Regions from separate parts of the Bradyrhizobium sp. IC3195 genome, predicted to be linked through region 1. Evidence: riboswitches for the same ligand, from Rfam matches in the RefSeq annotation. Region 1 holds a riboswitch; each other region holds the start of a gene.

Region 1 (7,898 bases):
GCCAACCCCCATCGGCACACAGAAGGCTGCCGACGGTTTCGGCGAGAGCGATGACATTTTAAGTTCTTGCCACGGAAAGACCGACGTTCGAAAGAAATCTGGTCTCGCGTCCTATCAGAGATTTGGACGAAAGGCGCCACGGAGTCCAGCTCAACGCTCGCAGCGCAAGTGAATCGGTATCGTTTGCGCAAACCGCGGAAAACCAGGAGCTCTCTTGAGAGCCAGCCGGGATGGTCGGGTGGTGCCGCGGCCCCGTTCGGAGAAGGCCAGGATTTTTCATGACCCGGTCGGCGCGACTGGCGGCCGCTCTTTCGTTGTGCGCTTCCCCGTACTCACGTGTTGAGAGTTACCCAGCACGGCATGAGGGCATGCGTTTGCGCCGGGAAAATTTAAGGACAACCATGTGGAGCCGTGGCTACTTCGTATACGCACCGGCGAGGGGTAAGCCGCCCGCGTGTTCGGACGATCGCGAGTGCCGTCCTGATGCCATTCGGTGCGAGGCGTCAATCCACAAGGCCCATCGCGGCATCCGAGCAGGTAGCTCTGGTGTGGTATGGCCGACTCAAGCTACACATCATTCTGAGCCACCTCACTACCCAATGGAAATGAAATGGTTTCAGCCCCCCGGGAATTGCCCGTCTCTTCTTACGCGCTTGAAGTGGATGGCCGACTCAGAGCTGAATTCGCAACCAAAGACGGCGCCAGGGCAGGTGGAGCAGAACTAAAGAAGCGCTTTCCCATGCTTCAAATCCGGATCTACGATGCGCAGACGAATGCGTGCGAGGAAATCTAGCGGGCGACTCAGTCCGGTCTTCGATGCCTCGCGCACGGCTCCGGCTCCTCGTTGGGGGCACTTGAAGGACCGGTGGTCAAGCCGGGGCCGCTAACACTGCCCCATTACCCTATTAACCGGTTTCGTCGCAGCAGTCGATCCCGCGTGCCACCTCGGCCTCGGAATGGTCACGCTCTTGCGGGTGCCAGTCAGTCGCGCGATGCGCGGTTCGCACGCCGGATCGGGCTTGGGCCCGAGGCATCTGCAGGCCCAGTCCCGTGAAGAATGGCATGGAGAGCTGGTTCTCTCGCAAATGGTGTCCTTCCACTGCGTGGGGTGCGCCGAGGTCAAGCCGCCTCTCGCAAGGCGGCACGCGCCGCTGAGCTCGACTCCTCGCAGAAAGAATCGGAGGTAATCGTGCTGCCCCATTTTCTCGATGGCCGGCTGAAGGCCGCGGGAAAGCTCGCGACTGTTCAAGGTGTAAACACCGGAGAGTTTAGAGCTGATAGTCTTGCCGTTGCTCTGAGGCGTTCGGCCCTGCAGGAGCTACGGCGCGATCTTGCTCTGCGCGATCATTTACCGAGGCCTTTAGCTCCCTTCTAATCCTCCCGTTCCTTTGGCTCCATGCGAGCGAACCAGGAGCCAGGAGGAAAAGCCGCGATACGCTTGGCAAAGGAGGATTGCGGCTCCCAATCTTGTCCTTCGCTCTTCTCGAAAGTGATGACCCCGTTGTATGTAAAATAGCGGGGCCCTGGGATATTACAGTTCACCACAAGCAAAACGCGCCACAGATCACCTTTCTCGGTCGGCTTGTCATTCTGCTTCGGCAAGTAGTCCACTCCAACAGGATCAACGATAGTGCAGCTGCCCTGCCGCAGAAGATCACCGAGCCGACCTTGCATGGTCGTCACAAAGTTGAAGTTGGCCGGGTCATGCAGAAAGCCAAGATTTGCGTCCCTTTCGCCATCCTTGACTTCACTGGCGATCAACGAGAGCGCGAAGGCGCGCCAGCCCAATTCCATTGGCTTCGCATAGGTCGACGCAAGTTCAATCGTCCCGTCGAGCGCGACCTTCCAGGTGATAACGTACTCTTCGTCTGATTTATCATCCCGGTGCCTGGTCCAAGAAACAAAAACATATTCATTTTGGTCAAGTTCAGCGACGCCCCACATCCGAGGGACGAACTGTGCCACCTTCGAGACGTTGGAGATAACTTGTTCTATTGTCTCACCGTCTTGCGCTCGCCACGTTGACTTGACTCTTTCGACAAGGGGGCTGTCGTTAGCGCGAACAGTGTTGCTCGTCGCAGCCAGCCCGGCCAGGCAGATCAGGGATCGACCGAGCCAAAGCCATAGCGCGCGTCTTCCTGACGTTTTCTTCATAACCGTCGGCCTATCCGGTCTCATCCACACGTCATTCCAGAGCAGGCAACCTTCAACCTGTTATGCGCGAGCGCAAGAAGTTAGCGGCGACGCGACGGGGCGACCACTGGTTTTCCCGTGCGAGCAGGCGCTCCCCTCTATGTCACGCGCCGCTAACTTCACTGCCACCGACAGCCTCAATTTGCTGTGCTGGACATGCCCAGCAGGAGGACTGGGCAGGCAGAGGACGTGCATTCTTCGTGCCAGATAATAGACGGCAATTCGCACCGGTTTTGTGTCCTCTTTGTCGACTTTCCGACTGGCGCATGTCTCGATGTTTCCGTTCAACCTCTCCAGCACGGCTTATGCATCCCCGTCACGCACCGGATGTTCGACGGCACAGCGGAACGCCTCGGTGCCAAGTTCCTGATGAGAAGTGGCAGCACGTTTGCCGTCATTGAACCGTGTGGTTCGGTTATCGTTGCCGGAATGTGGGCTTTTGATCGCTGCCATGCCTTCGGGCACTTTCGGCCAAGGGGCCATGGCGCGTTTGGCGCTCCTTTCGCGACGTCCGGCGCTCCGGAAGTCGAGAACAGCCTCAGTCAGGCGCGCTTTGTACTCGATGGCGAACGACGGCAAGCCGATCTTCGCCGAGCATTTGGGGTGTGGCTGGCACCGCAAATCAAACGTGCTGCCCGGGTAAGTTGTAAGTTGCTGGCTTAGCCAAGTGTCTTGGCCTATTCAACACTGATCCTGTTGGTCGAGAAGGTGGCTGGATGGCGCGCGTGCTCGAAAAACCGCTGGGAAGCTGGGACTGGCGACAAATGCGTTCTGCTCGAGGCAGCGGCCCCGACCGCGCAAGCCGCATTTGTCCTTTCCACCGATCTGGCGTGCAACCCGCGGGCAACTGCGATGCTCATTGCGGTATCGCTGATTGGAGAGCACTGCTACATCATCTCAATGCTAGAGATGCACGGTCATTCGCGTAGCAGATGTCGCAGCATCAGCTTGAGACATGATCTGAGAGGTTGACGGAAGACTGCTCTTGCCGATAATCCAAGTCGTCGAGGTTCTCCGGTTTCCATTTGATCCGGAGCTAAGAGGGAAGCCGGTGAAAATGCCGGCGCTGCCCCCGCAACTGTGAGCGGCGAGCCGCTGTCCAACGACGTCACTGAAGCCTGCGCGGCTTCGGGAAGGCCGGACAGCAGCGATGACCTGCGAGCCAGGAGACCTGCCCCGACACTATATTCGTCCACGGGCGGGGTGTCCCGGTGGTGCGCCAAGCAGCCGTCGCACCGCGACTTCCCCTGCCTGCGTCCGCCATGGCCTTTGCCCCCAACATGGGTTAACGCTATGTCTCTTCTCTCCCTCCCTGTTGCCACGCTCGGAACGCCACGCATCGGTCCAAGGCGCGAGCTCAAAGTCGCTCTAGAAAGCTACTGGGCCGGAAAAAGCAGCGAACAGCAGCTGCTCGAGGACGCAGCTGGCCTGCGTGCCGCGAATTGGGCCCGTCAGAAATCTATCGGCGTCACGGTCATTCCATCGAACGATTTCTCGCTGTATGACCAGGTGCTCGACACAAGTGTCATGGTTGGCGCCATCCCGGAGATCTACGCCTCGAAAGCCGAATCCGTTTCGCTCAAGACATACTTCGCCATGGCCCGCGGTTCACAATGCGACGACCAGGAAGCGAGTTGCGGTCACGGACCGCGCGGATTTGGCGCACCCGCGCAGGAGATGACCAAGTGGTTCGACACCAACTATCACTATATGGTCCCCGAGTTTCACAGGGGACAGACTTTCAGGCTATGCTCTCGCAAGCCGATCGAGGAGTATGAGGAAGCCAAGGCCCTTGGCTTTCAGACCCGCCCCGTCCTGATCGGGCCGGTCACATTCCTAAAGCTCGGCAAGAGTCCCGATCCCACGTTCCAGCCACTCTCACTGCTGGATGAACTGATACCGCCCTATATCGAGGTTATGCAGGAATTGGCCAAACGTGGGGCAAATTGGGTTCAGTTCGACGAGCCCAGCCTAGTTCTTGATCTGGATGAGGGGACGCGAAAATCTTTGCGACATGCCTATGACCGGCTCGCCAAGGAGGGGCCGGCGATCAAGATCATGGTTGCCAGCTATTTCGGCGACCTCGGCGACAATCTGGACACCGCCTTGAGCCTGCCAGTTGCCGGGCTGCACCTCGATCTGGTTCGAGCGCCACAGTTGTTGCACCAGATCATCGCTGGCGGCCGAAGTGATCTCGTCATGTCGCTCGGTGTCGTCGACGGTCGGAATGTATGGCGGTCGAATTTGTCGTCGCTGCGCCAGCGGCTCGAACCCGCGATTGCGAAGCTCGGCAAGGATCGTGTACAGATCGCCCCATCCTGCTCGCTGCTTCATGTGCCGGTCGATGTTGAACTCGAGACCGGGCTCGCTTCCGACGTCAAGAGCTGGCTTGCTTTCTCGGTCCAGAAGATGCGGGAGCTTGCGATCCTAGCGCGTGCACTCGCAGGCGACCAGAATGTTGCGTTAGCTCTTGCCGAGTCGGAAGGTGCCGCGACTGTCCGCCGGACTTCGCCGAAAATCCGTGATGCCAATGTCGCTGTCCGGATGAGAGCGATCGACCAGACCATGTGTCGGCGCGCGAGCCCATTTGCCCGTCGGGCCGAGATCCAAAGCAATCGATTCGGACTACCGGCTTTTCCTACCACGACGATCGGATCATTTCCGCAGACCACAGAGATCCGGAATGCCCGTGCGGCGCATGCGCGAGGTGCGATAAGCGACGAGCAATACGACAAGTTCCTCAAGGAGGAGACTGCGCGCGCCGTACGTTGGCAGGAGGACATCGGTCTTGACGTCCTCGTGCACGGCGAGTTTGAGCGCAATGACATGGTGCAGTACTTCGGCGAGCAACTCGCCGGCTTCGTATTTACCAAGAGCGGATGGGTGCAGTCCTACGGCTCGCGCTGCGTCAGGCCACCGATCCTGTTTGGCGATGTAGCACGGCCGAAGCCTATCACCGTGGACTGGTGGCGCTACGCGCAATCACTAACAAGGAAGCCGATGAAAGCGATGTTGACCGGACCGGTGACGATCTTGAACTGGTCCTTTGTTCGGGATGATATTCCCAGAAGCGAGGTCTGCCGCCAGATTGCGCTCGCGATCCGAGACGAAGTCCGCGATCTCGAGAATGCTGGTGCGACCATGATCCAGATCGACGAAGCTGCAGTCCGCGAAGGATTGCCGTTGCGTCGATCGGAGTGGGCGGCTTATCTCGACTGGGCCGTCGATTGCTTCCGCATCTGTTCATCGGGCGTCGCCGATCAAACGCAAATTCATACGCATATGTGCTACTCGGAGTTCAACGACATCATTGGTGCGATCGCTGCAATGGACGCGGATGTCATCTCGATCGAGACATCGCGCTCGAAAATGGAACTACTCGACGCGTTCAGGAACTACGAATATCCAAATCAGATCGGGCCGGGCGTGTACGACATCCACTCTCCACGCGTTCCCGAGACGAGCGAAATGAAGGAGCTGATGGTGTTGGCTCGGACGCGGCTGCAGGATTCGCAGCTCTGGATCAATCCAGACTGCGGCCTGAAGACGCGCAAATGGGAGGAGGTTCGGCCAGCGCTAGCGAACATGGTCACTGCCGCCCGCGAACTGCGCGCTGCATTCGATCCGCGAGGCCGTTGATCCGGGCTTCGGTCTCTTTTCGACAAAGCTGATCCGCTTGTGGTCATTTGCGCGGGAGCCTTAGGAACATAAAAAATGCCCCGCCCCGCTTAGCGGGCCGGGCGAAAGTCTGGGAGGAGCGAAGCTGACGCATTCGCGCGGACTTCCATCGGCGAAGCCGCCAGTTCGATCACGGCGAGGACATTCGCCGAAAATCTGAGCCGAGTTGAAGCACAAGATCAGCGTAGCTCAATTATGCCGTGGTATGCGACCGTATAGCCTGAGAGTTAGAATCTACACCAAGGTTTGTCGCTCATGAGCACGTCGGCACGATTACGACAGCAGCGAGGGGGCATGCCGGGCGGTCGCCGCAGGACAGCAAACTCGGTGCGCTTTCCTGCCTGGAGCCTTATGTTCGATCAGGGCGACGTAAGCCCGGCTCCATGGATCTCGCAAGCTTATCCAATGCATAAGCGGTTGCTAAATTTGAACCTTGCTTAAGGCAGTCCTTGGTCGACCGGTTCCACCCGATAGTCGGGTTTCGGCTTGGGCGCTGAGGAGCACCCTATCGGCACCGCGGCATCATCAAGCTCGTGACACCCTCCGCATGGTCCGCTCATAGATCTCAAACAGAGGTTTCTGGACCTGATTACGGAGTGTCGCCGATGCCTATGGCCGCTCCAAGGCCAATGGGAGGGCATGCTGCACGCCGCATACACGTATGTAGGATCGCGATGAAGCGGTCACGCGTCAGGAACGAGCATCATTTACGATGCGGATCCCCATAGGTTGTTGAAATCCAATTGCGCCAGAACTGGTCGTGGCGATCCACGTCCAGCGCCTTGCTGTTGGTGCTGAACGTACCCGGGACTGGCAGTGCCTCGCATTCGCGTGCAGTGAGTAGGACCGGCTGCGGCCGGATGTCTCAGAGCGTATGGGGCGGGGCTCAAGGAGTGGGAGTGCTTCGCCGCACCCGCGCGGCGGCAATCGTCCGTCCTCATCGGTCGGCGGACACGAGAGGCGTCCGTTTCGCGCGATATCACTGCGCAACTGACAGACCTGCGAGGTTTACATTGTGGTGCCGGAACCAGAGCTCAGCTAGGCTCCGCCATGCTGTTTGCGCCGGTGGTCGAGGAAGCGATCACGTTGCGCAGAAGCCATTTTGGGGGGGGGGCGGCAGCCTACGTGCCCGCGAGCACCCCCCATTTTCTTTCGACAGAATGAGCATGAGGTCCACTTCCTGCTGTCAAACGGCCGCGTCAATACGGCCCGTCCGTCTCGGCGCTGTGTCACGGATTGCCGGCCTTGGCGGACGACAACGCGACCGAGCTCCGTTCGGCCTCAGCTTCTTGCTCCAATTGCAGAATATGCGCTCTTAGCGCATCGGAAGTCGCTGCCGCTGTCTCGCTGAACAGCGGATCTCCATCATTGGTGAGGGCGGAAGCGATTTCGGTCCAATCCTTAGCCGAGAGAGCCTTCAGAGCGGCGGGAAAGAAATCTCGTTCTTCCCACATCATGTGGTGCCGCTCGCGTACTATAAAGTCGCGTATGATATTGCCGACGTCTTGCCGAAAGAGGTCACGATCCGCGAGGATAGCGTCAATAGCTCGCGCGAAGTGGTGCAAACGGTCGACGACTTCCTGGTGTTCAAGCGCGAGATCGCCGACGATTGCAGCTGCCTCCGGATCGCGAGACTTGAGCTTGAAAAAAATCAAGTCTTCCTGTGGATGATGGTACACCTCGGGGTAAACCTCGAAATAGCTGATAATCGCGCGAATGACCTCATAATCGGGCCGGATCCCCTTCTCAAAAATCTCCAATTCGCGTTGAAGAGCGACCAGAAGAAGATCAATGTTGCGATGCTCTCGAAGCAGAAGATCGATGATCATTGCGGTGTTCCTGGAGGCACAATCTAGGCTGGAAGCGATTTCTGCCATTTGCAAGACTGCCCAAGCCGAATTCGGTGTCCTTCGCGGGGCTGCGATTTGTCCGCGCCATTCGACGCAAAAAGTAGCGCGCTTCAATTTGAGCTGGCGTAAATCAACTTAGCTGAAGTGTTGCACAAAGCTCCTGGGCAGTCCGTCGTT
Region 2 (7,330 bases), on a different contig from region 1:
TCGTGCCAATCGTCGACGCCCTTGCGGTAGTCCGACTCGGTCGCATCGCGCACGGGAAGGTCAAACTCGGCAATGCGCGTCGCTTTGTTGGTGAGCACACCGGCGCAGATCGTTCGCCTGAGATCGGCGAGATCGGATTTCGCAGTCCCCTTGCGCGGGATCAGGATGAGATCGGCGGCGTTGATGGCGTCAACGGCGGCGCGCGTGAGCTGCGCGGGATCGCCGCAACCGATGCCGATCAGAGAGAGCGTGAGCATCGCGAGCGCGATGGGCGGCCACACCGGCCGCCCATCGCTGATCTCTTACGCCGCGTTGTGCAGGCGCGGGGTGACGAGGCCGGGCGCGGTGACGCCGCGCAGCGACTTCGCCAGCGCCAGCACCGCGAGATCGGCGAGCGGTTCGATCACGATCACCAGCGCATAAGCGGCAGCGAACGTCCCGACGCTGGCGAGATTGCTGATCGCAAAGCCGGAGCCATAGAGCGCCCAGAACGCCACCCATGCGATCACGCCGGCCTGGTAGGTCGTCGAAAGCGCCAGCGCCTGACCGTACTTCAAATCGACATAGGCGGTGTTGCGGGCAATGATCCGCTTGGCGATCGCCTGGATCGCGAACAGCGGCACCAGAAGCGTGGTGACGTTCATGCCGTATTGCGGCAGATCGACTGGCTCCAGCAGCATGCCCTGAAGCAGCAGGCCAAATGCAAGGCCGAAGGCGGCGGGCGCAGCACCAAAGAGCAGGAACAAGGTCGAGCCGAGGATGAAGTGCACCTCTGATACCCCAACCGGAAAGTGCGGCAGGATTTCGAAGAAGACGAAGACGAGAGCGGTGGTGGCCAGTGTCCGCGCCGCGAACGAGCCGGCGCCCTGCTCGCGCACGGTCTCGACCGCGAGCTTCAAGGCAACGCCGCCTGCGGCGATGCCGGTTGCGTAACTCAACACGAGCTTGGCGCCCGTCACGATCCCGGGTTCGATATGCATGGCTCAATTCCTTTCCGCCGTCACACCCGACGGCCTTGGCCTCAAAACGTGCACGGCCGGTCTCCTGGCTCGCGGTTCACTGGGTTCTCCGGCCTTCCCGGACCTTGCGGTCCAGTGGCGGTTCGGAGGCCCTCACCGCTTACAGTCGCGGGGGCGGCTGGGGTTTTGGGCGCCGCAACTGGGTCCGCCCATCCCCATTCCCGATTATGCTCCGGCGCTTTGCGCCGCGTCGAGCACCATGCCGCTCTTGTGTGCCCCTTTCGTATCGCGGGCGTCAAGGGGCGAACCGCTGCCGGAGCCGTCATGCCGGATATTCTCCCGCCAGCGCGCCGAACAGGATGACGGCCGCAGTGGAAGCGGCGCCGCCGCGCCCAAGCTGCTCGGCGAGCTCGGCAATCGTGGTGCGGACCAGCCGTTCGTCGGGACGCCCGAGAGATTCGGCGAACAGCGCCGGAGTGCTGGGAGCGAGGCCGTGCGCGATCAATTTTGCGGCAAGCGCCGGAAAGGTGCGCCGGCCCATATAGACCACGGTCGTGGCCTCGGGGTCGGCCAGTGCCGCCCAATTCAGATTGGGCGGCAGCTCGCCCGTGACGTCAGCGCCGGTGATGAACTGCACCCGGCGGGAGGTATACCGGCGGGTCAGGGGAATGCCGGCCTGGGCGGCGGCGACACAGGCGGAGGTGACGCCGGGAACGATCTCGTAGCCGATGCCGGCCTCGCGCAGCGTCTCGATTTCCTCCTCCAGCCGGCCGAAAATGCCGGCATCGCCGGACTTGAGCCGCACCACGCGCGCGCCGGTTGCGGCATAGTCGACCAGGAGACGGTTGACGTGGTGCTGCTTGGTCGAAGGACGCCCGGCCCGCTTTCCCACCGCGACGAGATTGGCGCCGGGCCGTGCGAGATCGAGGATCGCGCCGGAGGCAAGATCGTCATAAAGCACGACGTCGGCCTCGCGCAGCCGCGTGGCGCCCTTCACCGTGAGGAGCTCGGGATCGCCCGGACCGGCGGAAACGAAAGAGACAAAACCGCTCACCGGTCCTCCGCGATCAGATGGAAGAACGTGCCGGTGGCATGGCCACGGCGCGAGCCGGTTTCGGCAATGGCCGCGCCGGTGGCATCGTGCACGACCGCGAGCGGCGTATCGGGCTGGGCGAGGATGGTCGAATAGTGGAACTCGTGGCCGCGCAGGCGCGCGCCAGGCTGATGCCCCGGCATCGGCGCAGCCAGTTCAGCAAGACGATAGCCGAGATGCATGCGGCGCTTGGCAAAGCTGGTCTCGAGGCCAAGCAGCCCCGCCATCTCATGGCTGATACCGTCGGCGTCGGTCAGGCCTGCGCCCAGCACCATATAGCCTCCGCATTCGCCATGCACCGGCCGCGTCTCGGCGAAAGCGCGCAAGCCGCTGCGAAAGCGCGCATTGGCCGCGATCTTTCCTGCATGAAGCTCGGGATAGCCGCCGGGCAGCCAACACACGTTGGCGCTCGCATCGGGCGCTTCATCGGCCAGCGGCGAGAACGGCACGATCTCGGCGCCCGCGGCGCGCCAAGCTTCCAGCATATGCGGATAGACGAAGGAGAACGCCGCATCGCGCGCCAGCGCGATGCGCTGGCCGGGCGGCGTCACGTTCAAGCCGTTCGCCGCAGCTTGCGGCGACCATTGGCCTGCCGAGTGGAGCACCGCATCGAGATCGACGTGCTCGGCGACAAAGCGCGCGGCCTCGTCGATCAGCTTGCCGATCTCGGCCTGCTCCTCGGCCTGCACGAGACCGAGATGCCGCTTCGGCAGGCTGATCTCGGCATGGCGCGGCAGCGCGCCGAACACTTTGATACCGGCCTCGTTCAGCGCGCGCCGCACCAGATCCTCATGGCGGGGGCTGGCGACGCGATTGAGCACGACGCCGCCAAGGCGCACGCCGGCGCGGTAATCGCGAAGGCCGGCGGCGATCGCTGCCGCAGTCTGCGCCTGGCCGGAGGGATCGATCACCAGAACCACCGGCCAGCCCAGCATCTCCGCGATATCAGCGGTCGCTCCGGTGCCGGAGACACCGCGCGCGGCGACACCGTCGAACAGGCCCATCGATCCCTCGGCGAGAACGACATCTGCATTGCCGCCACGGCTGACGAGATGCGCGATGGTGCCGCGATCCATCGCCCAGCTGTCGACGTTGACCGAGGCGCGTCCCGTGGCTGCGGCGTGGAAGGCGGGATCGATATAGTCGGGGCCGCTCTTGAAGCACTGCACGTTCAGGCCGCGCTTGCGCCAGGCGCGGGCGAGCGCCAGCGTCAGCGTGGTCTTGCCGACGCCGGAGGCCGGCGCGGAGATGACAAGGCTCGCCGGCATCACGACGCCTCCGGAAAGCGCGGCTCGGCACCGACCGGCCGGTAGCGGCGGTCGTAGTCGGCGGCATAGAGGCGGCTCTCGTCAAAATCGGCAGCGCCAAGCGTCTTGCCGACCAGGATCAGCGCCGTGCGCTCCATCTCGCCACCCACGAACGCACCGAGCGTTGCAAGCGTCGCGCGCACGATGCGCTGCTCCGGCCAGCTCGCGCGCCAGACGATCGCGACCGGGCAATCCGCGCCGTAGTGCGGCGTCAGCTCGGCGACGACCTGGTCGAGCAGATGGATCGACAGGTGGATCGCGAGCACCGCGCCGGTCGCGGCGAACGCGGCGAGCTTCTCGCCCTCGGGCATCGCGCTGGCACGGCCCGGCGTGCGCGTCAGCACGACCGTCTGAGCAAGACCGGGCAGCGTCAGCTCGGCCTCCAGCGCGGCCGCGGCAGCCGAGAACGAGGGAACGCCGGGTGTCACCGAGTAGGGAATCCCGAGCGCACGCAAACGGCGGAGCTGCTCGCCCATCGCCGACCAGATTGAGAGATCACCGGAATGCAGCCGCGCGACATCCAGGCCTGCCGCATGCGCGCCTGCGATCTCGGCGATGATCTCGTCGAGCGACATTGGCGCGGTGTTGACGATACGTGCGCCGGGCGGGCAATGCGCCAGCACGCCCTCCGGCACCAGCGAGCCGGCATAGAGACAAACCGGACTGGCCGCGATCAGATCGCGGCCGCGCAACGTCAGCAGATCGGGTGCGCCCGGCCCTGCGCCGATGAAATGCACCGTCATGGGCCGTCTCCTTCGGCAATCGCGGCGGTCGCGGTGCGATCCTGCGAGACAACCCGTGCTGCAATCAACCGCGCGCGCGGACCGGCGACCGCGAGCGCAGCAGCCTCGGCTACAGATCCGGTGCCAAATTTCTCCGCGACGAGCTTCGATTGCGTGGGCGTGTCGATGCCGGCCAGTGTCGCGGCCGGAACGGCCCTGATCGGCACGCCGCATTCACGTGCGAGTTGCTTCAGCGCCTCGATGTCGGCCTTATCGCTGACGGTTGCCATCGCCGCAAGCCCTTCCGCACCGCCCGCAGCGAGCAGCGCTTCACGCAGCGAAGCCAGCGTCACATCGCGCTTGAAGCCGAGTCCGGCGACCTTCATCGAACCACACTCCACTGCACCACGGGGCGTGCTGCCTCCCAAGACCGATAGCGGCCGAGCGGGGCGGCATGCGAAATTTCGGCCCGCATCAGTTCGCCGCCGTGACGCTGATGCAGCTCGCCGAGCAGCGCTTCCGTCTCCAGCGTGACCGAATGTGCGACGAGCCGTGCTCCAGGCGAAAGCCGCGTCCAGATCGCATCAAATAACACTTCGTCGAGACCACCGCCAATGAAGACGGCATCCGCCGCTTCCAACCCGGCAAGAGCTTCCGGTGCCCTGCCCGTGACGACTGTGATCCGATGTGCCAAACCGAAGGCGGCTGCATTCTTGCGGATGTTCGCGGCGCGATCCTCGCGCGCTTCGACTGCACTCGCCGTCCCACCACACAGCGCCCACTCCACGGAGATCGAGCCTGAACCTGCGCCGATATCCCACAACCGTTCGCCGGGCCGCGGCGCCAACGCCGAGAGCGCGAGCGCACGTACCGGCCGCTTGGTGATCTGGCCGTCATGCATGAAGAGGTCGTCCGATAATCCCGAACTGCGGGGCATCCCCTGTCCGCCCTTCGCCTCGACGGCGACGGTGACCAGGTTTCCGGCGAGATCACCGGCAAGACTATCGGCGCGATATTCTGTGACGCTTTCGCGCGGGCCACCGAGGGCGGCGAGCATCCAGAAGGCCGAGGCGCCCCACCCGCGCTCGCTCAACCACCTAGCCAGATCGCCAGCCGCTTTCCCATCGCGCACGAGACAGATGATGCGCGCCCCTCGCGCCAGATGCGGACCGAGACGCTCGAACGGTGCGGCGTGAAGCCCGAGGCAGACGGTGGATTCGAGTCGCCAGCCCAGCCGCGCGGCGGCGAGCGAGAAGGTGGACGGAGCAGGATGCGCGATCCACTCGTCGCCACCGAGCTTCTCGGCAAGGCTCGCGCCGGCGCCATGCCAGAACGGATCGCCGGAGGCGAGCACCACCGTCGGCCTGCCGCGACAGCTCAGCACGACATCCGCATCGAACGGCACCGGCCATGGACGACCGCGGCTGCCAATTTCGGCAAGCGCAAGATGGCGCTCGCCGCCGAACACGGTTTCGGCCTTGGCAAGCGCCTTTCGGCTTGCCTCCGACAGCCCGGCAAGGCCATCTTCGCCGATACCGATGATGGTCAGCCAGGGCTCATTCATGATTCGCGCCCTCATTCTGGGCGGAACGGCCGATGCGAGCCTGCTCGCCGCGGAGATCGCGCGCGCCGGCATCGACGCCGTTTATTCCTATGGCGGCCGCACGCGCGTCCCGGCCGGTCAGCCGCTGCCGACCCGCATCGGCGGTTTCGGCGGCGTGAGCGGACTTGCGGATTACATCCGCGCCGAAGGCATCACGCATGTGATCGATGCAACGCATCCGTTCGCCGCGGAAATGAGCCGCAACGCCGTTGCGGCTTGCACCGAGACGGGCACGCCGTTGCTTGCGCTGGAGCGCGCGCCCTGGATCAAGGCGTCCACCGACAACTGGATCGAGGTGGCGGATGTCAATGCTGCCGTCTCCGCGCTGCCCGACGCCCCGGCAAACGTGTTCCTCGCCATCGGCCGCCAGCACATTGCGCCATTCGCGACGAAGCCGCAGCACGCCTACACGCTGCGGTTCGTCGACCCGCCCGACGCGCCCCTGCCCTTCGCGGCCGATGTGATCGTGTCGCGCGGACCGTTCACGCTTCATAGTGAGCTGGCGATGCTGCACACGCGCGGCATCGCCTGGATCGTCGCCCGCAATTCCGGCGGCGACGGCGCGCGCGCCAAGATCGACGCGGCGCGCATGCTCGGCCTTCCCGTAATCATGATCTCGCGACCAGAGCTGCCCGAGCGCCAAAGGGTCGAGAGTGTCACTGACGTGATGCAATGGCTCGGTCATTCTGCGCGCCTCGGCGCATAGACCCAGCGGCCGATGCGGCGCATCTGCGAATTGCCGACGATGACAAGCGTGCGCATGTCGGCCATCTCGGGCGTCGCCTGGTTCAGCGTCACGATCTCGATCTTTTCATCAGCCGCGCTGATCGCGCGCGCGAAGATCATGAGACGCTCGCCGCAGCCGGCCTCGCGAAGCAGCGCCAGCGCACGGCCGAATCCTTCCGGGCGGCTGGCCGAGCGCGGGTTGTACATCGCGATGGCAAAATCGGCTTCCGCCGCGAGTCGCAGGCGTTTCTCGATCACTGCCCACGGCTTGAGATTGTCGGAGAGGTTGATCGCGCAGAAATCATGGCCGAGCGGCGCGCCGGCACGCGCGGCGGCCGCCAGCATCGCGGTGACGCCGGGCAGCACACGGATCGAAAGCTCACGAAATTCCGGCGCCTGCTCGAGTGCCTCGAACACGGCGGATGCCATCGCGAACACGCCGGGATCGCCGGAAGAGACGACGACGACCTGACCGCCTTCGGCGGCAAGCCGCAGGGCTTCGCTCGCGCGTTGCAGCTCTTCGCGATTGTCGGATGGATGCAGAGTGAGCCCAGGCCGCGGCGGCACGCGCGCGACATAGGGCGCATAGCCCAGAATGTCGGTCGCCGTCGCAAGCGCGGCGGAAACTTCCGGCGTCACAAGCGCGTCGCTGCCCGGCCCGAGGCCCGCGATGGTCAGTGTGCCTGTCATTCGGCGGCATCCAGATGCCGGCCCTTGCCGTGCACGAGCACGATCGCGAAATAGGGACAGTCGGCCGCATCGATCTCGGCGAGCCGCACCACGCGCTCGCCTGGCATGGTGCCACGCTCAACCAGCCAGGCATCGGCGAGCCGCCCGGCGGAGCTGAGCGCGCGGCGCACTTTTGCGAGATTGCGGCCGGTCTTCATGACGACCAGTGCATCGGAATCGCGCATGCGCCG
Region 3 (7,898 bases), on a different contig from region 1:
CCGAAGAGCCCTGGCTGAACGAAGGCGCGCGCGATCCGCGCGCCGCCGACATCGTCGAGGCGCTGACGGTCTATCGCCGCGCCATGCTGCTGGTCGCAGGCCTGCTTGCGATCCTGGCTTTCGCGTGAAACAACGGGGCATGCGCGAGCACGGTGGAAATCTGGACCAGGCCCAGCGGCGTTTCGGCGGACGCGCAGAGGATTGGATCGATCTGTCGACCGGGATCAACCGGCTGCCGTATCCCGTGGGCGAGGTGAGCGCGCGCGCGTGGAGCGCGCTGCCATCACGCGCCGAGATCGAGGCATTGCATCAGGCGGCGCGGCACGGCTACCGCACGAGCGCACCGATCGTTGCGATGGGCGGTGCTCAGGCCGCCATTCAATTGCTGCCGCAACTCGCGGCGCCCGGGCGCGCGCGTATCCTCGCGCCGACCTACAATGAATATGCCGGCGTCCTGTCGGCCGCCGGCCGGGACGTCCAGGAGGTTGCCGAGCTCGATGCGCTGGCGGGTGCGGACCTCGCCATCGTCGTCAATCCCAACAATCCCGACGGGCGGTGCCATTCGCGCAAGGATCTGCTCGCGCTGTTGCCGCGCGTCGGCCGTCTCGTCGTAGACGAGAGCTTTGCGGACCCGATTCCGCAATTGTCGCTTGCACCCGACGCGGATCGACCGGGACTGTTGATCCTGCGGTCGTTCGGAAAGTTTTATGGCTTGGCCGGCCTGCGGCTCGGCTTCGCCATCGGTCATGCCGCCGACATCGACAAGCTTGCCGCCGTGTCGGGTCCATGGCCTGTTTCGGGCGCGGCGATCGAAATCGGCTGTCGTGCCTTGCGCGATCAGACTTGGGCCGAGGCGACGTCGGCGCGGCTCGCGCGCGACTGTGTTCGCCTCGATGCAATGGCGCATTCGCGAAGCTGGCGGCTCATCGGCGGCACACCGCTGTTTCGCTTGTACGAAACGGCCGACGCGGTGGCTGCGCAGGAGAGGCTCGCGCGCAGCCACATCTGGTCCCGCGTGTTCGCGCAACAGCCGACATGGCTGCGCCTCGGGCTCCCCGGCAGCGAAGCCGAATGGACGCGCCTTGCCGAGGCCCTAGCGCGCTAGCGCGAGCAGGCCTTCGACGTCGAGATGCTTTTCGATGTGATCGGCCAGCGCCTCGAGCGCGCTTTCGACGCTGGCGTGATAGGGCTCGTCGCCTGCGGGAATGTCGAGTTTGGCGAGGTAGGCCTTGCGGAAATCATCCGACGTGAACAGGCCGTGCAGATAGCTGCCCTGCACACGACCATCCCTTGAGATCGCGCCTTCCGGCTCGCCGTCGAGCTTTGCGAAGGGGCGGGCGCGATCCGGGCCGTCGGTGCGGCCGATGTGGATCTCGTAAGCCTGGATCGGCTGATCCGTCGCCGCGTGCACGGCCGCAACGCGCGTGAGGGTCTTTTGCGGGCTCATCACCGTCTCGATATCGAGAAGCCCGAGGCCCGGCGTGTCGCCCGCAGGCCCCTCGATGCCTTCGGGGTCGGCGACGCTGCGTCCCAGCATCTGATAGCCGCCGCAGAGGCCGAGCACATGGCCGCCCCTGCGGTAATGCGCGAACAGGTCGACGTCCCAGCCCTGCGCGCGCAGGAAGGCGAGGTCGCCGCGGGTGGATTTTGAGCCAGGGATGATCACGAGCCTGGCATCGCCGGGAATGGCTTCGCCCGGACGCACCATCACGAGATCGACACCCGGCTCGAGCTTGAGCGGATCGAGATCGTCGAAATTGGCGATCCGCGACAGTGCGAGGCAGGCGATCTTGCATTGGCCCGGCTTGCGCGCATCGCGCAGGCCGAGCGCATCCTCGGCCGGTAGCTCGCCGGCACGCGGAAACCAGGGCAGCACGCCGAAGCCGCGCCACGACGTTTTCTGCTCGATCAGCCTGTAGCCGTCGTCGAACAGCGTGGGATCGCCGCGGAACTTGTTGATGACGAAGCCAGAGATCATCGCGGCATCGTCGGGCTCGATCACCGTCTTGATGCCGACGAGCTGGGCGATGACGCCGCCGCGATCGATGTCGCCGACCAGCACGACGGGCACATCCGCCTTGCGGGCAAAGCCCATATTGGCGATGTCGGACTTGCGCAAATTCACCTCGGCCGGACTGCCGGCGCCTTCGACCAGCACCAGATCGGCGCGCGCCTTCAGCCGTTCAAAGCTCTCCAGCACCGCGCCCATCAGCGACGGCTTCATCGCCGCGTAGTCGCGCGCGCGTGCGGTCGCGATGCGCTTGCCGTGGACGACGACCTGCGCGCCGACATCGGTCTCGGGCTTGAGCAGCACCGGGTTCATGTCGGTGTGCGGCTCGACACCGGCGGCGAGGGCCTGCAGCGCCTGGGCGCGGCCGATCTCACCGCCATCGACGGTGACCGCGGCGTTGTTCGACATGTTCTGCGGCTTGAACGGCAGCACGCGCAGACCACGGCGCGTAAAGGCGCGCGCGAGGCCGGCGACGATGAGCGACTTGCCCACGTCCGAGCCGGCACCCTGAATCATCAATGCGCGTGCCATTGAAGCTAGAACTCGACGCCGGCCTGCGCCTTGATGCCGGAGCGGAAGGGATGCTTGACCAGCGTCATCTCGGTGACGAGGTCGGCGACCTCGATCAGCTCGTCCTTGGCGTTGCGCCCGGTGAGCACGACATGCGTCATCGCAGGCTTTTGCGTCGTCAGGAAATCGACGACTTCGGCGATGTCGAGATAGTCGTAGCGCAGCGCGATGTTGATCTCGTCGAGCACGACCATGCGCAGCCGCTCGTCGAGGATCAGCTCCTTGGCTTTCTCCCAGCCGGCGCGCGCGGCAGCGATGTCGCGGGTGCGGTCTTGGGTCTCCCAGGTGAAGCCTTCGCCCATCGCGTGGAACTGACAGAGTTCGCCGAAATGGCCGGTGAGCAGGCGCCGTTCGCCGGTATCCCAGGCGCCCTTGATGAATTGCACCACCGCACAAGGAAAGCCATGCGCGACGCAGCGGACGATCATGCCGAAGGCCGAGGAGGATTTTCCCTTGCCCGCGCCGGTGTGGACGATGATCAGGCCTTTTTCACCGCTCTTGGTCGCCATGATCTTGTCGCGAGCGGCCTTCTTCTTCGCCATTTTGGCGGCGTGGCGGGCGTCGGTTTCCTCGGTCGTGTGGGTTTCCGGTTCAGGCGTCATCGGTCCCGGTCCTTCGGCTTGACAAGTGGCGGCCACCGGCAAATGGTGGCCTGGCGTTGGTTCCTGTCCTATGACAGGCGAAGAGGGAATGCGATAGGGTCCGAATCCGCAAAGATTTGGGTCCAAACTGCAGCCGCCCCCGCGACCGTGACCGGAGAGATGCCCGAAGCCACTGATTCCTTTTGGAATCGGGAAGGCGGGGATCGAAGGGCCAAAACCCTGCTCCGCAAGCCGGGAGACCTGCCAGCGCGGACGAGTTTTGGACCGGCGGACGGGGTGTTCCGCGACGGGGAAGCGGGCCTTCAGGAGAATGGTCCGTGCGCCTCATCGCCTCCCGCTGTTATCTGGAAGAGGCGATGACCGTCACACTTCATGTCTGCATCACCTGCCGCGCCGGCCAGACGCTTGGCGAGGGCGAGACGACGCCCGGCAAGCGCCTGCATGGCGCGATTATCGAGGCCGGCGTGCCCGAGGGCGTCAGCGTGGTTCCCGTCGAATGCCTGTCGGCGTGCAGCCAGGGCTGCTCGGTCGCGCTCAGCGCGCCCGGCCGCTGGTCCTATGTCTATGGCCGCCTGTCCGATGCGAATGCGCAGGACGTGGTCGCAGGTGCTGCGGCCTACGCGGCGACGCCCGACGGAATCGTGCCCTGGCGCAGCCGTCCCGAAATCTTCCGCAAGCAGTCGCTTGCCCGTATTCCCCCTGTTACCGTCGTGCCGGAGGCCGCTGAATGAACTCGCTCGCAAAAGTCCCGGTTACGGTGGTCACGGGTTTCCTGGGCTCCGGCAAGACGACGCTGATCCAGCATCTGCTCAGCAACGCCGGCGGCAAGAAGCTCGCGGTGCTCGTCAACGAATTCGGCAGCGAGGGCGTCGACGGCGAGATCCTGAAGTCCTGCGCCGATGCGAACTGCCCGGAGGAGAACATCGTCGAGCTCGCCAATGGCTGCATCTGCTGCACCGTCGCCGACGATTTCATTCCGACCATGGAGCAGTTGCTGGCGCGGCCGGTGCGGCCCGATCACATCCTGATCGAGACCTCGGGCCTGGCGCTGCCAAAGCCGCTGCTGAAGGCGTTCGACTGGCCGGAGATCCGCTCGCGGATCACGGTCGACGGCGTGATCGCGCTGGCCGACGCCGAGGCTGTCGCCGCCGGCCGCTTCGCGCCGGATCCGGCTGCGGTGGAAGCGCAGCGCGCGGCGGACGACAATCTCGATCACGAGACGCCGCTGTCAGAAGTGTTCGAGGACCAGATCGCCTGCGCCGACATCGTGCTGCTGACCAAGGCCGACCTTGCGGGCGCAGCCGGAATCGAAGCCGCAAAGGCGGCGATCACAGCCGAGATGCCGCGCCGCGTGCCGATGCTGCCGGTCACCGATGGCGCGATCGACGCGCGCGTCATCCTCGGCCTCGGTGCGGCCGCCGAGAATGATCTCGCCGCGCGGCCCTCGCATCACGACGGCGAGGAAGAGCATGAGCATGATGATTTTGCGTCGGTCGTGATCGACCTTCCGGAGGTGGCGGATATCGATGCGCTGGTCGCATCGGTCCAGAAACTGGCGCGCGAGCAGAACGTGCTGCGGGCCAAGGGCTACATCGCGGTCGCGGGCAAGCCGATGCGCCTGTTGTTGCAGGCGGTCGGTGAGCGCGTGCGCCATCAGTTCGACAAGCCATGGGGCGCGGGTCTCAGACAGTCGAAGCTCGTCGTGATCGGCGAGCATGGCGATATCGACGAGGCCGCCATCAAGGCAGGACTTGGTCTTTCAGGATCTGGCATCTGATGCACGTCGTCTTCCGCGAGAGCCGCGGTCTCGAGGAGACCCCGACGCCAAGAGACATCGGCCAGGACCCGGCCGATCTCGTGGTGCTCTCGTATTCGGATTCCGACCTTGCCGCCTTTGCGGCCGGCTGGCGCCGCGGTCGGGGCAGCCTGCCGTCGCTGCGGCTGGCCAATCTCGCGGAGCTGCGTCATCCGCTGTCGGTCGACACCTATATCGAACGGACGCTGTCGCAGGCGCGGGGCATATTGGTGCGCCTGATCGGCGGGGAGTCCTATTGGGCATACGGGCTCGCGGCGCTCCAGCAACTCGCGCAAGAGCGCAACATCGTGCTCGCCGTGCTGCCGGCGGACGGCCGCGACGACGCGCGGCTGGATGCGTACTCGACCCTGCCGGTCTCGACGCTGCGGCGGCTCAAGGTGCTCTGCGACTCCGGTGGCCCGGTCGCCGCGCAAGCCGCGATCGCGCAGCTCGCGCTGGCCTCGGGCCTCTATGCCGGCCCGGTCATCGGCGAGATGACCGTGCCCGAGATGGGATTCTACGATCCCGCGCGCGGCGTCATTGCCGCGCCGGCGGGCGGCGAGGGCAAGCCGCGCGCACTCGTGACGTTCTATCGCTCCTATCTCACCGCCGCCGATACGGGGCCCGTCGACGCCTTGATTGCGGCGCTGCGCGAGAAGGGATTTGACGCCTACGGTGTGTTCGTCACCTCGCTGAAGGCGCCGGGCGTTGCCGACTGGCTGCGCGCGCATCTGGCGCAACATCCTGCGGCGGCGATCGTCAATGCGACGGCGTTCTCGGCCCTTGGCGACGACGGCACGACGCCGTTCGATGCCGCGTCCTGTCCGGTGTTCCAGGTCGCGCTCTCGACGGCGCGGCGCGAGGATTGGGCGGAATCGCTGCGCGGCCTGTCGCCCGGCGATCTCGCGATGCATGTGGTGCTGCCGGAGGTCGACGGCCGCCTGTTCGCAGGCGTGGTGAGCTTCAAATCGGCCGGTCAGCGCGATCCCGATCTGCAATTCGCGCATCTAGCGCACAGGCGCGACGAAGAGCGCGTCAACGCCGTTGCCATGCGCGTCGCGGCTTGGCGTCGCCTCGCGGAGAAGCCCGCCGGCGAGAAGCGGTTGGCAATCGTGCTCTCGAATTATCCGGGCCGGCCGCATCAGATCGCGCACGCCGTCGGGCTCGACGCGCTGGCGTCGGTCGAGGCGTTGATCTCCGATCTCGCGGAGGTCGGCTTCGACGTTGCGCCGGTCGATGCGCTCGGCGCAAAACTATTGAAGCAGAGCTTGACCTGGAGCGTCGCCGAATATCGCACGGGGCTGGCGCGCCTGCCGCAATCCTTGCAGGACGATCTCGTGCAGGCCTGGGGCGCACCGGAGAACGATCCGAGCTGCTGCGACGGCGCGTTCTACTTCGCTGCGATCCAATGCGGCCGGTCGATCATCGCAGTCCAGCCCGAGCGCGGCGATGCGGCCTCGCGCGATGCCGATTATCACGATCTCGCCCGCACGCCGCGCCAAGCCTATGTCGCGTTCTATCTCTGGCTCCGGCAGCAAGGCTGCGATGCCGTCGTGCATATGGGCGCGCACGGCACGCTGGAATGGCTGCCCGGAAAATCCGTGGCGCTGTCGCAAGCGTGCTGGCCGGAAGCGCTGATCGGCGATCTCCCCGTCATCTATCCCTTCATCGTCAACGATCCCGGCGAGGCCGCGCAGGCCAAGCGGCGCATCGGCGCGGTCACGATCGGCCATCTGCCGCCGCCGCTTGAGACATCCGCGGTGCCGGAGGGCCTGCGCCGGCTCGAACGCCTGCTCGACGAATATTCGACCGCCGATGGTCTCGATCCCGCGCGCCGCCAGCGGCTGATCGCGGCGATCCGTGACGAGGCGCGGGCGGCGGGTCTCGAAGACGATCTCGGCCTCGATGCAATGGCCGCACCGGCCGAAGCCATCCCGCGGATCGACCGCTTCGTCTGCGATCTCAAGGAAAGCCAGTTCGGCGACGGCCTGCACGTGTTCGGCCGCGGCACGTGCGGCGATCAGGAGCGGGACGCGTTGCGTTCCGCGCTCGCCGGCAAACGCGTTGCCCCCGGGCCGTCGGGCTCCCCGTATCGCGGGCGCCAGGACGTGCTGCCGACAGGGCGCAACCTCTTTGCCGTCGACCCGCGTGCCGTGCCGACGCCATCGGCGCATGCGCAAGGCATCAAGCTTGCCGAGGAGCTGTTGCGCCGTCATCTGCAGAATCACGGCGACTGGCCGAAGGGCCTCGTGGTGGATCTCTGGGGCTCGGCGACGATGCGCACCGCAGGCGAAGAGTTCGCGATGGCGTTGCATCTGGCCGGCCTCGCGCCGCGCTGGGATCACGCTTCCGGCCGTGTCACCGGTTACGACATCATCGCCCCGGCCGAGCTCGGCCGTCCGCGCATCGACGTCACGCTGCGCGTATCCGGCCTGTTCCGCGATGTCTTCGCAGGGCTCGCGCAATTGTTCGAAGCCGCCGCCGAGGCGCTCGCCGCGCGCGAGGACGAGGGCGATGAGAATCCCTATCGCCAGCGTGCGTCCCGCGTGTTCGCGCCGCGGCCCGGACAATACGGCGTCGGGCTCTCGGCGATCCCGGATGCCTTCACGCCGGAGACGCGCGAGGCCGCAGGCGAAGCGTGGCTGTCGGCATCGTCCTGGGCGTTCTCTGCCGATGGCGCGATGCAGCCGGATCGCGCAGGTATCGAACAGCGTCTCGCGTCCGCCGACGCTTTTGTCCACGTCCAGGACTTGCCGGAAACCGATCTGCTGCTCGCCGCCGATTATGCCGCGCATGAGGCAGGCATCGCCGCGGCTGCCGTGCACCTCGGGGCAGGCGTGCCGTCGCTCTATCACCTCGATGCGACGCGGCCCGGCGGGCCGCATGCGCGCACGCTGACGGAAGAGATCTCGCGCGTCGT
Region 4 (7,898 bases), on a different contig from region 1:
GCGAGCGCGCCGAGCGCGTCATGACGAGGCTCATCTCCTCGGCCGCGGCGGAGAGCCCGTGCCTGATGACCTCGACGACGAACGGATCGAGCTTCATGCCGCCCTCCGCGTCAGGAACAGATTGCCTGATGTATCGGGCCTCGCCTGCCAGCCCGGCGGCACCACCACGGTCGACCAGGCGTCTTCGATGATGGCGGGACCAATGATGGTCTCCGTGAGCGAGGCGCGGTCGACGATCGCGGTTGCGATGTCGTGGAAGCCGTCGAACGAGCAGGTGCGCGTGCTCATAGACACTGCCCTCGCCGCGGTCGCCGGCCGGCTGACAATTGTCGTTGACGGGCGACGCGCCTGCACCCGCACCAATTCGATGACGCAGGGCTCGCCGGTCGCATAGCCGAACAGCTCATGATGCCGCGTCAGGAAGTCTTGCTTCAGCCTGGCGACGTCGAGCGGCAGCGTGAAGGATACCGGAATGGCGTCGTTCTGCGCCGCGTAGCGCATCAAGGCCACCGGCTCGACCTGGATCTCCGCCTTCGCAACATTGTTGGCGAGAAGCGGCGCCGAGGCATCGGCAATCAGGGCCTCGATCCGTTCCGAGGCGCGGGCGAGATCGATGTCGTCGAGGGCGGCGCGAAGGGTCTGCTGCTGCAGGAAGCTGAAATCGGCGGTGAGGCAGCCCAGCGCCGAGAATGCGCTCGAGGCACTGGGCACGACCACCTCCGCAATGCCGTAGAGATCGGCAAGGCCCGCGGCATGCATCGGGCCGCCGCCGCCGAAGGCCAGCAGCGTGCAATCGCGCCCGTCGATGCCGCACTCGACCGTGACGCGGCGGAGCGCGCGGGCCATGGTCGCGTTCGCGACCTTGATGATGCCGAGCGCCGTCTCCGTCAGGCTCAGCCCGAGCGCGCGGGCAATCGGCGCGATGACGCGCTTTGCGGCCGCGATGTCGATGCCGATGCGGTCACCAAGCTTGGTCTCAGGATTGAGATAGCCGAGCACCGCATTGGCATCGGTGATGGTCGGCTCCGTGCCGCCGCGGCCATAGCAGGCCGGGCCCGGCTCGGAGCCGGCGCTCTCCGGCCCGACCGTCAGCCCGCCGGGACCGTTGCGCACGATCGATCCACCGCCGGCGCCGATCGAATGCACCGCGAGCATCGGCTGGCGCAGCGGCTTGTCGCCGAGCATGCGGCCGTCGGTCATCTCGGCCTGGCCGTCGACGATCAGGCACACATCCGTCGTGGTGCCGCCCATGTCGAAGGTCAGCATCCGCGCGCAGCCGAGCTGGCGCGCAATGCTGACCGACGCCGAGACGCCGGCCGCCGGGCCCGACATCGCCATCACCAGCGGACGCTGCTTCACCGCCGAAATCGGCACCATGGCGCCGGCGGAGTGAAACACCTGCAGGCCGGGCCCGATCGGCAGCCGCTGCTCCAGCTCGCTGAGATATTCCACCGCGATCGGCATCGCGGCCGCGTTGAACACGGTTGCCGAGGTTCGCTCATATTCGCGCGCCTCGGGATTGACCTCGTGCGAGAGCGAGACGTGGGCGACGACGCCCCTGAGCCGCTCGCCCAGCATCTTTTCATGCACCGGATTGGCATAGGCGTGAAGCAGGGCAACCGCGACGCTCTGCACGCCGGTCCCCTTCAGCCACGCCACCAGGCGTTCGACCTCCGCTTCATCGAGCGCCTTCAGCACCCGCCCCTCATGATCGAGGCGCTCGGCGAGCCCAAAGCAGCGTTCAGGCGGCACCAGAGGCGGCGATTTCGGCGGAACGTCGAGCCGGTAGAGGTCTCGGCGGCGATAGCGCGCGATCTCGAGCACGTCGGCAAAGCCTTCGGTCGCGACCAGCGCCACCTTCGGCAGCCGGTTCTCGACGATCGCGTTGGTCACGCGCGTGGTGCCGTGGACGAAGCGCTTCACCTCGCTCTTGCGCAGGCCGACCGCCTCGATCGCCTCCAGCATCGCCTGCACCGGTGCGTCGGGGCGCGACGGCACCTTCGCAATCCGCGCCTCCGCGGAATCGCGCCGTATCGCGATGATGTCGGTGAAGGTGCCACCGATATCGGTGCCGACCTCCCAGTGATTGCCGGAATCGCTCATCTGCACAGTCAGCTACGCGTGACGTTCATCATCATTCCCTGTCATGCCATCACGTGCGAGCGTGCGACAGAGCGATGGCCGCGGGATAGGGTCAGAGTTGTCGCAAACCAAAGCGCTAGCAAGCCACCGGCCTTGCGCGGCGCAGCATCGGCTGCACGTTTCCGTGCAGCGCTGCTCGCGCAGAGAGCAGAAGGCCGCGAAGTCAAAATGTGCAGCGCACCCTTGGATTCTTCGAGGCAAATAGAAGCGCCCGTTGCACTGCAATCGGATCGCACAAGGCCGTTTGTCTAATTTGCAGGCGATCGGTCGGCGGTGCGGGAGACAGCACTGACCAAGAGCTATGCACGCAGGTCGGCTCAGCCTCTCTTTATTGTACGGTCAGTAAGCGAGGACATCACCGGCCGCTGGTGGATAACCCGGCGCGCCGAACGGGTCGCGCCGGGTACGGAGATTTCGCGACTGGCTATGCGCTCGCCAGCCATGCCCGCAAGCGCCGCCAACCGATGACGATGCCGGTGATGGAGAACATCAGCCCGAGCGTACAGAGCCCGACAATGAGAGCGTCACGCAGCCGCGCATGAGCCAGCAGAATCGGGAAATCAAGCGTGTGCAGCGCACTGTAAAGCCAGCGATAGGCGCGGCGCGACGGGTCCAGTCTTTGCAGCAGCTTGCCATCGGCAGCATCGACATCGAACCAGAGATCGCCGCAGGTCGTCCGGTAGACGGGGGCCCCCGGAAGTGCGGATTGCGCCGGATAGTCGTCGTTGCCGGCGAGCAGGAACGGTGCGGCACAGCCGGTGCCAAGGCGCGCCGTCAGGTCGCCGATCTCCTGCCTATCCAGGTATGACGCCGGTCCATCGCGCGGCGCGTCCCCTGCCCTGATCAACGCCTGACGGCCGAGACCAACCCGGTCGCGCCGATAGACATGGCCGTTGAAGGCGAACCATTCGACCACGCGGGCCAACGGCGATATTGGCTGCGGATCGAGCGACGACGCGTCTCGCCAATCCGGGGCGGCATCGACCACGCCGGCCTCTGTCGGAGTCAGTTGCCCGCGCGAGAACAGGCGGCCGTGATCCATCGACAGCCAGCCGCTGAAGATCCAGGTCAGCACAAACACGGTCGCGACGAGACCGATGATGTGATGCAGGGCGTGCCAGCCACGATAGGGCGACGAGAGCTGGCGTCCCCGTATCTTCACACGCACCATTCCGAGCACCGCACCAAGCAATGCCGCGATTAGGGCCAGCAGCGACAGCGTCCAGACCACGCCATCCCACAGCGCCCAGCTGCTGCGCAGAATTGTCGGATAGATCCAGTGCAGCACGCTGCCGGCCCAGTTCCACGCGCGCTCGCTGCGCGTCGTATCCAGGACGACTTCGCCGGTCAGCGACGAAACGTAGACCTCCGTTCCAGGGGCATCGCCGAGAGCGGCGCGAAACAAGGGGCGATGGCGATCAAAACCGTTCGGCACGCTCCATTGATCGTAATCCGACCGCGCGACGATCGCAGCGCGCACCGCCTCAAGCCCGCGCTGACGTGAATAAGCTTGCACGATGGTGAGCGCGACATCGGCTGATGTCACCGACGCGTCTCCTCCATCGGAGGCGCGAACCGCTCGCGAACCTATGGAGCCCGAGACGACGTAGACCGGTCCATCGCTCCGCTGGATCAGCCGAACACGCCTGCCATCGGCAATCCCGCTCGCCGCAACGGCGTCCGCGACCGAGATCCTCGTCCCGTCGCGATCGACCGGCACAAGTCCGGCAAATCGCTCCGCTTCCGTCAGCGACGGAAACGGGACGAAGTGCATGACGATCCCGCTCGCGAACCACATCGCGAACAGCAGACAGAACGCGATGCCGAGCCAGCGATGCGTGAGGACGATCGCGCTCATCATGCGCTCAAGGCCTCACCATTTGAACGCGGCCGATATTTCATAGGTGCGCGGCGCGCCCAGGAGGATCTGGTCCGGATAGAACGGATCGCCCCAGATCGCGTAGCGCTTATCAGTGATGTTGCGGACACGGAAGGTCAGGCGGGCCTGGTCGACCGCATTGAACGCCGTCTTGGGGATGTCGACGAAGGCGTAGACGTCGGCCACAGTGTAAGCCTTCATCGTCACGACGTTGGCGTCGGTGTTGTAGCGGTCGCCGACATGACGGCCGGTGATGCCAAGCTCCACCGGCCATGGTGTGAAGAAGCGATACGACGCGCCGGCATTGGCGACGATACGCGGCACGTTTGGCGGCGTGTTGCCGGAGAACGAGCCGCCGGCAAAATTGTAGTCGGCATAGCGCGCATCGACATAGGCGATGTTGCCCCACAGCCGCAGCGGCTCGATCGGGCGTATCGAGGCGGCAAGCTCGACGCCTTTCGACTCCTGTCGTCCGGCGATGTTGAGTTGCATGCCGCCGGCGGCCGCATAGACGTTCTTGCGCAGGATGTCATAGGCCGAGAACGACCACTCCGCCCGATTGTCCCAGAACAGGTGCTTGACACCGGTCTCATAGGTGCGCGCGGTGGTCAGGTCGAGCGGCTGGGTGGGCGAGAGCAGGAAGATGTTGTTGGCTGCGACGTCGGCGCCGGTGGCGTATTGGCTGAAGAAGGTCAGGCCGGGAACGGCCTCCCAGGTGTAGCCGATGCGGCCCGTCACCGGCGCCCAGTCTTTCCTGAATGGGAAGCCCACCTTCTCCACACCGTTCTTGTCGGTCGAGTTGCGGTCGAGCCCGATGTGCTCGACACGAAGGCCGCCGATCAGCGCGAAGCTGCGCGTCAGCTTGAGCCTGTCCTCGAATGACAGCGCCTCGTTGTCTATGCGCGCGGTCTGCTGCTGCGTCGTGAGCAGGCCGTAGAAACCGCGGTTGGGGTCGACCAGCGAGACGGAATCGCCGGGAAAGTTTGCCGCGCCGGGCCTGACGAAATCGAGATAGCTCGACGACAGCGTCGTGACCAGCCGGTTGTCGAAGCCCGCAATATTTGTATCCCAGATCAGGTCGGTGATGTTGCCGACCAGTCGCTGACTGTGGGCGACATAGAAACGCTCGCGATCGACCAGGTTCGTGGTGGAATTGAACGCCTCGATCTCGTTATTGAACCAGGTCCGTTCCGCGCCATAGCCATAGGCCTGACTTTTCAGCGTGAGGTCAGGCGCGAGCTTCAGCTCGAAGCCGCCACGCAGCCACACTTCCTGCGCCACGTTGCGGTTATCGAGAACGTTGTAATTGGTGTTGAAGGTGCGGTCGTCGATGGTGACGGCACCGAGATTGGTTCCGTTGTAATTCGAGACGTAATTGCCGGAGACGATCCCCGTCGTCGCATGCGAACCGCTGAAGGCCACCGGCACCAGCGGCGCGCCCCAATAGGCCTTCGAGCGGTCTTCGCGATATTCGACCGCACCCCAGATCCTGAGGCTGTCGGAAACACGGTAGTTGAGCTGGCCGGACGTGCCGAACGTCTTGACATTGGTGTCATCGGCAAAGCCGTTGAGGGCGGAACGGCTGATGTCGAAGCGATAGTCCAGGCCCTGCACATTGGTGCTGCCGCCGGAGCCGTAATGGGCACGGAACGAGTTCAGCGAGTCCCAGGAGAAATCGGCCTCGTTACGGACAGCTCCGGTGTGCGGCTGCTTGGTGACGAAGTTGATCGCGCCGCCCGCGGCGCCCTCGCCCGAAATCAGCGAGGCCGGGCCCTTGAGGAATTCCACGGCCTCAAGGTTGGCGGTGTCCACGATCCGCGAGGTCATGTTCTGCGGACCGATCTTGATGCCGTTGTAGAGCGTGTTGATCTGGCTGTTGGTGAAGCCGCGCATCGAGAAGGCCGAAGGTTCGGCCGGGTTGTCGCCCGAGGTGACGCCGGCGGCGCCCTGCGCCACCTCGGACACGGTGCGATGGCCCTGCTCGCGCATGGTTTCGGCGGAGACAACCTCGACGGTCGCGGGCGTCTGCCGCACCGTCAAGCCGAGCCGCGAGGCGCTTTCGGCAACGGCGTTGGAGTTGAGCGGCGTTTGCGGCGTTGAATCCGGCGTGACGGGTCTTGGCGCTGCGGATACAGCCGCCGGCCTGCGCGCTGCCGCGCGGCGCGCGCCCTGCGCCGTTCCTGCTGCCGGTTTGGCCGGCTTGCGGGCCTGGGCGGGCGACACCTCGACGGGTGGCAGCGACTCTCGGGCCTGCTGCGCCAGAGCGGCCGGCAGACCAAGAGCGGCAAAGGACGTGAACGCGGCGGAGGCAAGCAGGACGCGGCGCGGTCGTGCGATACGGATGGAAGACACAGGTCAAAACCTCGGTATGACGTCAGTGGCACGTCACAGCGAACGAGGTCTCACCTTTGGCCTTGCAGCCGTCCGATGAAGCCGAATGTCTGTACTCCCCGACCGACATCTTCGCGTGTGACCACGGCTGACGGCAGGTCTCCTGGCTCGCGGGTCGTGACCGCTTCGTCGCCTTCCCGGGACCGAGGACCCAGTGGCTCGTGACGAAGGATTCACCGCTTACAGTTGCGGGGGCAGCCGCGGCATTGGGGACAATTTTCCCCGCACCGCATTCCCTTTTCATTCCCTCTCGGGAAAACCGTCGCGAGCATCTAGGATTACCGCCAAGACAGAGTCAATGTGCCAGTTGCGGCGTTATGGCCACAGCAACCAACTTTCCCTGGAGATGAGCATGGAAGGCGAGACCTTCCTCTGGTTGATCAGGCATGCGGCCGTCGTGGGCATGCCCGGGACGATCCATGCGGCCGATGCGCGGGCCGACCTCGGCGATCACGCGGCATTGGCGGCCCTGAGGCGCCTCTTGCCCGCGGATCTCGCCGGCTATGCCAGCCCGTCGCGGCGCACGGTCGAGACGGCGCGCGCGCTGGGGCTCGAACCGGAGCTGATCAGCGAGTTTCGCGAGCAGGATTTCGGCGACTGGACCGGCCATCGGCATGACGAGCTCGCCGCGACCGGCGGCGAGGCCTACGCGCAGGTCTGGCGCGATCCGGCGCACGGACGGCCGCCGAACGGCGAGAGCTTTGCGGATCAGGTCGCCCGCGTCCGCCTGGGCCTGGCGCAGATTGGCGCAGGCTCCGCGGCGCTGGTCGTTCATTCCGGCACCATTCGTGCCACGCTCTGCATCGCGCTCGATCTCACACCGGACGCCGCGCTGCGCTTCGTGATAGATCCGCTGTCGCTGAGCCGGATCGACCGGCTCGCGGGCGGCTGGCGTGTCGTCTCGGTCAATCAACGCATCAGCTAGGCCGATCCGGCACGTTGGCCTGCGCGAACGTCGCCATGCCGTTGTGAAGTGCGCAGGCCGAGCGCACCAGCGGCAGCGCGATCGCGGCACCCGATCCCTCGCCGAGCCTGAGATCGAGGCTGATCAGCGGCTGCACGTTCAGCGCGCGCAACACCAGCCGATGTCCCTGCTCCGCCGATTGATGCGAGGGCAACAGGAACGGCTGGCAGGACGGGTTGAGGCGCACTGCTGCCAGCGCCGCCACCGAGACGATGAAGCCGTCGAGCAACACGGGAATGCGGCGTTGCGCAGCCGCAATGATCGCCCCCGAGATCGCCGCGATCTCGAGGCCGCCTACGGCGCACAGGATTTTTTCGGGTGACGCCCCCGCAACGCCGTGATGCGCGATCGCCGCATCGATCACCCGCACCTTGTGCGCGCGGCCCAACGCATCGACGCCGGTGCCGCTGCCCGCGATCTCGTCGGCACTCACACCGAGCAGGCTCGCAGCAATCGCTGCTGAGGTCGTGGTGTTGCCGATCCCCATCTCGCCGAAGATCAAGAGATCAGGCCGGCCGGCCT

The links. Region 1 has a riboswitch for cobalamin ahead of metE (5-methyltetrahydropteroyltriglutamate--homocysteine S-methyltransferase). Riboswitches for the same ligand answer to the same signal wherever they lie in the genome.
Region 2: another riboswitch for cobalamin. It lies ahead of I6F09_RS13890 (energy-coupling factor ABC transporter permease); the one in region 1 lies ahead of metE (5-methyltetrahydropteroyltriglutamate--homocysteine S-methyltransferase).
Region 3: another riboswitch for cobalamin. It lies ahead of I6F09_RS13825 (DUF1636 domain-containing protein); the one in region 1 lies ahead of metE (5-methyltetrahydropteroyltriglutamate--homocysteine S-methyltransferase).
Region 4: another riboswitch for cobalamin. It lies ahead of I6F09_RS13910 (TonB-dependent receptor); the one in region 1 lies ahead of metE (5-methyltetrahydropteroyltriglutamate--homocysteine S-methyltransferase).

Annotation. Positions count from the first base shown of each region.
Region 1 is NZ_JADYVG010000014.1:134,776-142,673, forward strand. It holds gene I6F09_RS24660 (nodulate formation efficiency C protein) at 1,372-2,154, opposite strand; gene I6F09_RS24665 (hypothetical protein) at 2,497-2,772, opposite strand; cobalamin riboswitch at 3,184-3,387, shown strand; gene metE (5-methyltetrahydropteroyltriglutamate--homocysteine S-methyltransferase) at 3,487-5,832, shown strand; gene I6F09_RS24675 (hemerythrin domain-containing protein) at 7,101-7,700, opposite strand.
Region 2 is NZ_JADYVG010000005.1:258,952-266,281, reverse strand. It holds gene cobF (precorrin-6A synthase (deacetylating)) at 1-257, opposite strand, end outside; gene I6F09_RS13890 (energy-coupling factor ABC transporter permease) at 303-980, opposite strand; cobalamin riboswitch at 1,017-1,236, opposite strand; gene cobA (uroporphyrinogen-III C-methyltransferase) at 1,282-2,013, opposite strand; gene I6F09_RS13880 (cobyrinate a,c-diamide synthase) at 2,010-3,320, opposite strand; gene cobM (precorrin-4 C(11)-methyltransferase) at 3,320-4,102, opposite strand; gene I6F09_RS13870 (cobalamin biosynthesis protein) at 4,099-4,467, opposite strand; gene cbiE (precorrin-6y C5,15-methyltransferase (decarboxylating) subunit CbiE) at 4,464-5,645, opposite strand; gene I6F09_RS13860 (cobalt-precorrin-6A reductase) at 5,644-6,390, shown strand; gene cobJ (precorrin-3B C(17)-methyltransferase) at 6,366-7,100, opposite strand; gene I6F09_RS13850 (precorrin-2 C(20)-methyltransferase) at 7,097-7,330, opposite strand, start outside.
Region 3 is NZ_JADYVG010000005.1:248,455-256,352, forward strand. It holds gene cbiB (adenosylcobinamide-phosphate synthase CbiB) at 1-128, shown strand, start outside; gene cobD (threonine-phosphate decarboxylase CobD) at 140-1,105, shown strand; gene I6F09_RS13815 (cobyric acid synthase) at 1,094-2,542, opposite strand; gene cobO (cob(I)yrinic acid a,c-diamide adenosyltransferase) at 2,548-3,183, opposite strand; cobalamin riboswitch at 3,224-3,446, shown strand; gene I6F09_RS13825 (DUF1636 domain-containing protein) at 3,540-3,914, shown strand; gene cobW (cobalamin biosynthesis protein CobW) at 3,911-4,960, shown strand; gene cobN (cobaltochelatase subunit CobN) at 4,960-7,898, shown strand, end outside.
Region 4 is NZ_JADYVG010000005.1:267,264-275,161, reverse strand. It holds gene I6F09_RS13925 (hydantoinase B/oxoprolinase family protein) at 1-97, opposite strand, end outside; gene I6F09_RS13920 (hydantoinase/oxoprolinase family protein) at 94-2,103, opposite strand; gene I6F09_RS13915 (PepSY domain-containing protein) at 2,567-4,003, opposite strand; gene I6F09_RS13910 (TonB-dependent receptor) at 4,016-6,373, opposite strand; cobalamin riboswitch at 6,488-6,691, opposite strand; gene I6F09_RS13905 (histidine phosphatase family protein) at 6,765-7,337, shown strand; gene cobT (nicotinate-nucleotide--dimethylbenzimidazole phosphoribosyltransferase) at 7,330-7,898, opposite strand, start outside.